DNA from 2 places in the Actinoplanes sp. NPDC049668 genome. Region 2 is predicted to be linked to the other one. Evidence: riboswitches for the same ligand, from Rfam matches in the RefSeq annotation. Region 2 holds a riboswitch; the other holds the start of a gene.
The links. A riboswitch is a leader RNA that binds a small molecule or an ion and turns the genes downstream of it on or off. The one in region 2 is predicted to bind cobalamin.
Positions count from the first base shown of each region.

Region 1: it holds a riboswitch for cobalamin, as region 2 does, so the genes downstream of both, ACIBSW_RS01025 (ribonucleoside-diphosphate reductase subunit alpha) here and ACIBSW_RS18280 (CbtB domain-containing protein) in region 2, are expected to answer to the same signal.

Region 1 covers NZ_JBITLR010000001.1:210,906-215,313, forward strand. The annotation lists gene ACIBSW_RS01015 (DUF3046 domain-containing protein) at 1-9, opposite strand, end outside; gene ACIBSW_RS01020 (UdgX family uracil-DNA binding protein) at 728-1,390, opposite strand; cobalamin riboswitch at 1,504-1,714, shown strand; gene ACIBSW_RS01025 (ribonucleoside-diphosphate reductase subunit alpha) at 1,843-4,254, shown strand; gene ACIBSW_RS01030 (ribonucleotide-diphosphate reductase subunit beta) at 4,255-4,408, shown strand, end outside.
Region 2 covers NZ_JBITLR010000004.1:202,416-206,823, forward strand. The annotation lists gene ACIBSW_RS18270 (precorrin-8X methylmutase) at 1-380, opposite strand, end outside; gene ACIBSW_RS18275 (hypothetical protein) at 377-1,144, opposite strand; cobalamin riboswitch at 1,275-1,473, opposite strand; cobalamin riboswitch at 1,506-1,638, shown strand; gene ACIBSW_RS18280 (CbtB domain-containing protein) at 1,673-1,876, shown strand; gene ACIBSW_RS18285 (CbtA family protein) at 1,867-2,640, shown strand; gene ACIBSW_RS18290 (SDR family NAD(P)-dependent oxidoreductase) at 2,710-4,408, shown strand, end outside.

The sequences.
Region 1 (4,408 bases), on a different contig from region 2:
CAACCGCACGGGCAAAAGCGTACCTGCGGGCCGCGGACGACCCCGCCGCGCACAATGCTGAGACGCACATCACTATGCGAGGACCGTCGGCGATAGAGCGCCGACCCTGCAGGACGCCCCCCGGGACCACCGAACAGGGCGGCCACCTGGAGGGCCGGCGGAACCGGTCACACGGGCAACGGGCCGACGGACCGGTGACACCGGACACCGGGCCGGCGGGCCGCTCAGACCAAGCGACGGGCCGGCGGGCCGGTCACACCAAGCGACGAGCCGGCTGGGCCGGCCACACCAGGCAACGGGCCAGCCGGGCCGGCCACACCAAGCGACGAGCCAGCCGGGCCGGCCACACCAAGCGACAGGCCAGCCGGGCCGGCCACACCAAGCGACAGGCCAGCCGGGCCGGCCACACCAAGCGACAGGCCAGCCGGGCCGGCCACACCAGGCAACGGGCCAGCCCCACACCAAGCGACAGGACCGCGAGCCACTCACACCAGGCAACAGACCCGCCGACCGGCCACATCAAGCGACAGGACGCATCCATCCGCCTGGCACGCCTGGAGACCGGCACGCCACGACGGGCGACGTGCCGGGATAGGACGTCGGCGGTGGGCACGTCATCACTGTCCGGCACCGATCGCCCGCGACGCGCTGCGAGGGCGGCGAGCGACAGACATGCACGCACGCGGGGGCGAAGTCCAAGCCGGAGACAGAGTGCCAGGGGTGCGGATCAGGACAGGGCCGTTGCCGCAACCTTGAGGTCGTCGACCAGGCCTCGGTATGCCGCGTCCCGGTCGTCGGCCCGTAGCACTGCCGAGGGATGGATCGTTGCGAGTGCCCGGGACTCGGCCTTCGGGAAGTCCTGTGGGCGCTGCGCCGCGGCCGGCCACGGTAGCAGTTCGCCGCGTGATCTCGTGACGCGGAACGAGGGTCCGAAGAGGGCCTTGGCCGCGGTCGCGCCGAGCGCCACGATCAGGTCCGGCTTGAGCAGTGAGAACTCGGCGACCAGCCAGGGACGGCAGGCGACGATGTGCGCCGGGCCGGGCGTCTGGTGGATGCGGCGCCGGCCGCGCAGTTCGAAGCGGAAGTGCTTCACGGTGTTGGTCAGGTAGATCACCGACGGGTCGATGCCGGCGTCGCCGACCGCGTCGCGCAGCAGCCGGCCGGCCGGGCCGACGAAGGGCAGGCCCTTCTGGTCCTCGATGTCGCCGGGCTGCTCGCCGACCAGCACCAGCCGGGCGTGTGCGGCGCCGCGCCCGAAGACCACCTGGGTGGCGTTCTCGTGCAGCTCGCAGCCGCGGCAGCCGGGCGCGGCGGCCTTGAGCTCGTCGAGGTCGTGCGCATCGGCGGGAATGAACCCCTGAGCCCCCGGCGGGGCTTGCGTCATTGCCATGCAGAGGTTCTACCCCTTGCCGTCCCCGCCACGCGCGGGGCCTCACCCGAACGAGCATGATCCGACACGCCGACACGACATGTGGGGTTGCGCGTTTCGAGTCGCACCTAGATATGGTGTTGCCCGCAGCTGGTTCGGCCGTCTCTCCAGGACGGCCGAGGCAAGAGGGAATCCGGTGGAAGACCGGAACTGCCCCGCAGCGGTGAGTGGGAACGACCGCCGTCATCAGCACTGGGCCCCGGCCTGGGAAGCGACGGCCAGTAGGAGACCGAAGACAGGTCAGGCCCGCGAGTCCGAAGACCTGCCAGCGCGCCGCACGCTCCGCGTGCGGCGGTCCGAGGCCGCGTGGGACGGCCGACGCCACTCAGGTGTACGCGTACAGCCGCGTCCACCGGCGTCCTCCTGCGCGCCCGGAGACCACTTCGGAACGGGCTCGCGAGGAGAGAGAGTTCATGACGGTCACGCAGGAGCAGACTGCGACCGATCCAGCCGTGCCGGAGCAGCGCAGGCATGCGATGCAGGTGCGCAAGCGCAACGGTGACGCGGAGTCGGTCGACGTCAACAAGATCGTGAAGGCGGTCGAGCGGTGGGTCGCCGACCTGGACGAGGTCGACCCGTTGCGGGTGGCGACCAAGACCATCAGTGGTCTCTACGACGACGCGACCACCGCCGAGCTCGACCGGCTGTCGATCCAGACGGCGGCGGAGCTGATCGGCGAGGAACCGCAGTATTCGCGGCTGGCGGCCCGGCTGCTCGCCGCGTTCGTCGACAAGGAGGTCCGCGGCCAGGGCATCGCGAGCTTCAGCCAGTCCATCGCCCGCGGCCACGCCGAGGGGCTGATCGGGGACGAGACGGCCGCGTTCGTCGCGAGGAACGCCCGCAAGCTCGACGACGCCGTCGACCCGGCCGGCGACCTGCGGTTCGAGTACTTCGGCCTGCGTACAGTCGCCGACCGTTACCTGCTGCGGCATCCGCGGACGCGCCTGGTCGTGGAGACGCCGCAGTACTGGCTGTTGCGGGTCGCCTGCGGCCTGTCGACCAGCGCGGGTGAGGCGATCGCGTTCTATCGGCTCATGTCGTCGCTCGCCTACCTGCCGAGCTCGCCGACGTTGTTCAATTCGGGCACCCGGCACACCCAGATGTCGTCGTGCTTCCTCGTGGACTCGCCGAAGGACGAGCTTGACTCGATCTACGAGCGCTATCAGCAGGTGGCGCGGCTGTCGAAGTTCGCCGGTGGCATCGGCATCTCCTGGTCGCGGGTGCGCGGCCGGGGCGCGCTGATCCGCGGCACGAACGGCCGGTCCAACGGCATCGTGCCGTTCCTGCGCACGCTCGACGCCAGCGTCGCGGCGGTCAACCAGGGCGGCCGGCGCAAGGGCGCGGCCTGCGTCTACCTCGAGCCGTGGCACCCGGACATCGAGGAATTCCTCGAGCTGCGGGACAACACGGGCGAGGACGCCCGGCGCACACACAACCTGAACCTGGCCAACTGGATCCCGGACGAGTTCATGCGCCGGGTCGAGGCCGACGAGGACTGGTCGCTGATCGACCCGTCCGACGCCCCCGGGCTGCCGGACCTCTACGGCGGGGAGTTCGAGGCCGCGTACCGGATCGCGGAGGGCAAGGCGGTCAAGACCGTCCGGGCGCGCGACCTGTACGGCCGGATGATGCGCACGCTGGCACAGACCGGCAACGGTTGGATGACCTTCAAGGACCCCTCGAACCGGCTGAGCAACCAGACCGGCCGCCCCGGCAACACCATCCACCTGTCGAACCTGTGCACCGAGATCCTCGAGGTCAGCGCCGACGACGAGACCGCGGTCTGCAACCTCGGCTCGATCAACCTCGGTGCACACCTGACCGGCGACGACGTCGACTGGGCGAAGCTGCGCGAGACCGTGCGGACCGCCGTCGTGTTCCTGGACCGGGTCATCGACATCAACTACTACCCGAGCGAGCAGGCGGCGGCGAGCAACCCGCGGTGGCGCCCGGTCGGGCTCGGGCTGATGGGTTTGCAGGACGCGTTCTTCGCGCTGGGGCTGCCGTTCGACTCCGCCGCCGCCCGGGAGCTCTCGACCCGGGTCTCGGAGGAGATCTATCTGACCGCGCTGGAGACCTCGGCGTCGCTCGCCGAGCGCTCCGGCCCGCATCCCGCGTACCCGGAGACCAGGGCCGCCCGGGGTGACCTGCAGCCGGATCTGTGGGGGGTGGCCCCGACGCAGTCCGCTCGCTGGGCGGCGGTGCGCGCGCGGATCGCGGACACCGGCCTGCGCAATTCGCTGCTGATCGCGATCGCGCCGACGGCGACGATCGCCTCCATCGCCGGCTGTTACGAGTGCATCGAGCCGCAGGTCAGCAACCTTTTCAAGCGCGAGACCCTGAGCGGCGAGTTCCTTCAGATCAACACCTATCTGGTACGCGAGCTGAAGGCACGCGGCCTCTGGACGTCGGCGGTGCGCGAGCAGATCAAGCGCGCCGAGGGTTCGGTGCAGGGCATCGAGGCGTTGCCGGCGGAGGTCCGGGAGCTCTTCCGGACCGCGTGGGAGCTGCCGCAGAAGGCCCTCATCGACCTTGCCGCGGCCCGGTCTCCCTATATCGACCAGTCGCAGTCGCTGAACCTGTTCATGAGCGCCCCCACCATCGGCAAGGTCTCGTCGATGTACCTCTACGCCTGGAAGGCCGGGCTGAAGACCACGTACTACCTGCGCTCGCGGCCCGCGACGCGCATCCAGCAGGCCACGGTCTCCGCCGCGCCGGCCAGCCCGCCGGCGCTCCCGGCGGTGGTGCTCGCCGCGCCGGTCGCGGACGAGGACGCCCTGGCCTGTTCCCTCGAGAACCCCGAGTCGTGTGAGGCGTGTCAGTAGATGCTGCTTGATCCCGGAATGGACCTGACCCTGCGGCCGATGAAGTATCCGCACTTCTTCGACCGATTCAAGGACGCGATCAAGAACACCTGGACCGTCGAGGAGGTCGACCTGCACTCCGACCTCGCCGACCTGGCCGAGCTCTCGGCCGCCG
Region 2 (4,408 bases):
GTGCGGGTGGTCCGCCACCGGCCCGCGAGGCCGGGCACGCGCTCGTCGTTGAGGAAGCACCGGACGTCGTTGTCCTTGGGCAGCCGGCTGCGCGTCACGCCGGTGACGACCATCGTGGCGTCGCAGAGGATCGGCGCCCCCGCGCACAGCGCCGCACGCGCGGCGGCCACCACCCGCGGGTGGACGACGAGGTCCGCGGCCAGGTCGACCTGGCCGCTGCCGTGGATCATCCGGACCGCGAGCTTCTCGGCGTCGGCGGGAACCGCGCGCAGGTCGGCCTCGCGCCTGATGGTGGCGAACGAGTCGACGTAGATGGCCGGCCCGCTGTCGGCGTACTCGTAACGGCGCCTGGGCCGGCGAAGGCCGTCGGTCTGGCTCATCTGCTCTCCTCGGGGACGAGTACGCCGCGCCAGGGCGTGACGATCAGCTCGGGTACGCCGGCGCTCAGCGCCGCGACGGCGGCCTGGTCGAGGCCGTCGGGGACCTCGACGTGGCGCCCACCGGCGACCTCCCCGAACGGCAGCGGCGCGCTGCCGGCCGGGATGCGGGCGTCGGCCGTCGCCGTCGGCAGCAGCGGTTCCGCCAGCTCGGCGACGTGCCAGGCGGCGCCCTGCCCGCTTCCCCTGCGGGCGACGAAGTCGGCGGCCAGGCCGACGATCCGCGCCGCGGCGTCGACGTGCCGGACCACCGGCCCCCACGAGGAGCCGACCCGCAGCTGCGCCCGCTCCGCGTCGAGCGCCACGAGCCCGAGGTCGCAGCCGCGGTCGACCAGATCGCCGCGGCCGTCGTCCAGCACGAACAGGAACCGGCCGGGCAGGTCGGCCAGGCCGGGATCCGCGCAGAGACGCCGGTCGAGCTCGGCCGCGACCGGGCGCAGGTCCGCGCGGCCACCGGCGAGCCCGGTCTGCGGCGAGACCATCACGTTGCGGGCCAGCTCGTGGGTACGCGTCGGCAGCAGCCCGGTGGCGTCGAGGGCCGCCAGCACATCGTCGGCGACCCGGCCGTCCTCGCCCGGCAGCCCGCGGACCTGCAGGTTCGCCCTCGTCGTCGGGTACACCCGGCCGTCGCCGTGCTCCGCGGCGACGGCGGCCAACGCACCCAGCGCGGTCGAGGTGACCCGCCCGCCGATCAGCCGCAGCCGCACGAGCATTCCGTCGGCGGCCTGCCACGGGCGCCGAGCGCCCGGGCACCGATCCGGTCGGCTGCGGGTGGATGACACTGCTGGGCCCATCTGGTCCGGGGCCCGTCCGCGGGAACCCTCCAACGACCCGGCGGCGATCACCGCCAGGGCCAGCAGGTCTTCGGACTCGGGATCATCCGGCACGGAACGCCTTCCCGGAGCTTCGCTCCAGTGGCTGCGGTCACCCGCGTGCTCCGCCCGTCACCCTTACCGCTGCGCGTCAGTCCCGGAATCGCACCGGGTTCCCTGACCCCCGAACTGCCGGGGGTACGACTGGCGAGCGTCAGCGTACCGCCAGGTCCACCCGCGGTTGTGCCGCGCCTCGGTGCGCCACTAGTTTGAGGGTGCCATCTGCGGCGATGCGAGGAAACCGGTGAGAGTCCGGTGCGGTCGCGCCACTGTGACCGGCCCGTCCAGGGTCGGGAGTCAGGAGACTCGCCCGCCGCAGCCCCACGATCGGGACGCGTTATCCCGTAGGAGGTTCGGTTTCCCATGTCCGACATTCAGTCGGTACGCCCCGCCAGCACACCAGCCGTCTCCGGGCGGCTGCTCGGTTTCGCGGCGGCCATCGTCGCGGTCATGTTGCTGCTGGCGTACCTGGTCGCGTTCGACCAGGGCGCCGTCTCGCAGAGCGGCATGTACCTGCACGAGCTCATGCACGACGGCCGCCACCTGCTCGGTGTGCCGTGCCACTGAGGACCTCCGCCAGGCCCGGCTTCCTCGGGCTGCTGCTACGCGGCCTGCTCGCGGGGCTGATCGCCGGGCTGCTGGCCGGCGCGTTCGCCTACACCGTCGGCGAGCCGCACATCGACGCGGCCATCGCCATCGAGGAAGCGGCCGCCGACGCCTCCGGCGACGCCGGGCACCACGACGAGGAACCGCTGGTCGGCAGGGACGGCCAGAAGGCCGGCCTGGTCCTGGCCACGACCCTGTTCGGCATCGCCATGGGCGGGCTGCTCGCCACCGCGTACACGTTGCTGCGCCGCCGGCTGCGCACCCGCGGCGACGGCCGCGCGGCCCTGCAACTGGCGGGCGCGGCGCTGCTCGGCGCGGTCCTGGTGCCGTTCCTCAAGTACCCACCGAATCCGCCGGCCGTCGGTGATCCGGCCACGATCAATCAGCGCACGTGGAGTTACCTGACAGTGCTGGTACTCGGCCTGGTAGCGGTCTGGGCCGCGGTGGTCGCCGCCCGCACCCAGCAGGTGGAGTGGCGGCGGGCGCTGGCCGCGGTGCTCGGCTTCGTGGCCGTGGTCTCGGTCGCGTACCTGCTGCTGCCCACGATCCAGGAGGTACCGGACACGTTCCCGGCGACCCTGCTGTGGGAGTTCCGGATCTCCTCACTCGGGGTGCAGGCCGTGCTGTGGACCGTCCTCGGGCTGGCATTCGCCGCGCTGCTGAGCCCTCGCTCTGGCGACGACAGCCCACTGCCCGCCGAGACGAAGGAGTCGGCGGCCGCGTAGGCCCTCGCCCGCGAGAACTGACCCACCAGTCCATACGAGGACAGCGGGCGCCGGCACCACAATGGCGCAGTGGATCACAGGTGGAAGTGGGCGCGGATCGCGGCGGGGATCACCGGGCGGGGTCCGCGGGAGCGGCGGCTGCGTGCGGCCGTGGCCGGGAAGACCGTGTTGGTCACCGGCGCGTCCGAGGGGATCGGCGCGGCGGTGGCCCGGCGGCTCGGCGCGGCCGGTGCCACCGTGCTGCTGGTGGCGCGTACCGTCGAGCGGCTGGAGCGGGTGCGCGAGGAGATCGTGGCGGCGGGCGGGCGCGCGTTCGTACACCCGGCCGATCTGTCCTCGCCGGACGCGGCCGCCGCGCTGGCCGCGGATCTGGTGGCGCGGTACCGCCGGATCGACGTCGTGGTGAGCAACGCCGGGCGGTCCATCCGGCGCTCGGTCGCCGACACCGCCGACCGGTTCCACGACGTTCAGCGCACGATGAGCGTGAACTACGCGGGGCCGGTCCAGTTGCTGCTGGTGCTGCTGCCGGCGATGCGCTCGGCCGGCGGCGGGCACGTCGTCAACGTCTCCACGGCCGGGCTGTCCATGAGTACGCCGAACTGGTCGGCGTACCTCGGCTCCAAGGCGGCGTTCGACACGTGGCTGCGCTGCGCCGCCGTCGAGCTGCGGCGCGACCGCGTGACCGTCAGCACGGTGTACCTCAACCTGGTCCGTACCCGGATGAGCGCGCCGACGCCGCACTACCGCCGGGCGCCGGCGATGTCCGCGGCCGAGGCCGGGGACATCGTGTGCCGCTCGGTGGCCAACCGCCGGTCGTGGTGGCCGTGGTGGGCCCGGATCGGCTCGGTCGTGGCGGCGGCGCTGCCCCGCACCGTCGAGCGGGCGCTGGCCGCGGGGGTGCGGATGATCGACGCCGTGGAGCCGCTGCGGGTGCTGGCGGCGACCGGCCTGCTGCGGCCCGGCCGGGTGGTGCGGCTGCTGCGCGCCGGCCGTCGGCGCGGGCGCAGCCTGGACGTGGCCCTAGCCGCCGGGCCGGCCGACGGGCTCGCCCTGGTGGACGCGGACGGGCCGGTCACCTACCCGGAGCTGGACGCGATGGCCGGCGCCTGCGCGGCGGCCGCGGCGGCCGGGCTCGGCGTGCGGGCCGGCGATCGGGTCGGGCTGGCCTGCGCCGGACACCGGGGCTTCGTCGCGGCGGCGGTCGGGCTGGCCCGGCTGGGCGTCGACGTGGTGCTGCTGCCGCCCGACCTGCCCGGCGACCGTGCCGCCGAGGTGCTGCGCCGGGAACGGGCCGTCGCACTGGTGGGCGAGCCGGGCGGGGACGGCGCCGGTCTGCCCTCGATCTCCTGGCGGGAGCTGCTCGCCGGCGCACCCGGCGTCGAACCGCCCCGGCCGTCGCGCCCCGGGAGCATGTCCGTGCTGACCTCCGGCACCACCGGGGTACCGCGCAGCGTGTCCCGCCCGCTGCCGGTACGCATGCTGCTCGGCCCGGCGACCACCCACCTGCGGCTGACGCCGGTGCGCCCCGGCGAGCCCATCGTCCTGGCGACCCCGCCGCACCACGGGTACGGCCTCACCTACCTCTCCGCCGGCCTGGTCCTGGGCGCCCCGGTGATCCTGGTGCCCGGCGGCGACCCGGCCCGGATCCTGAGCGCGGTCGCCGAGCACCGCGCCGGCCTGTTGTTCGCGGTGCCGATCCAGCTCCGCCGGATCTGCGACCTGCCCGATGCGCAGTGGCCGGCGATCGACTCGCTGCGCGGCGTGGTCA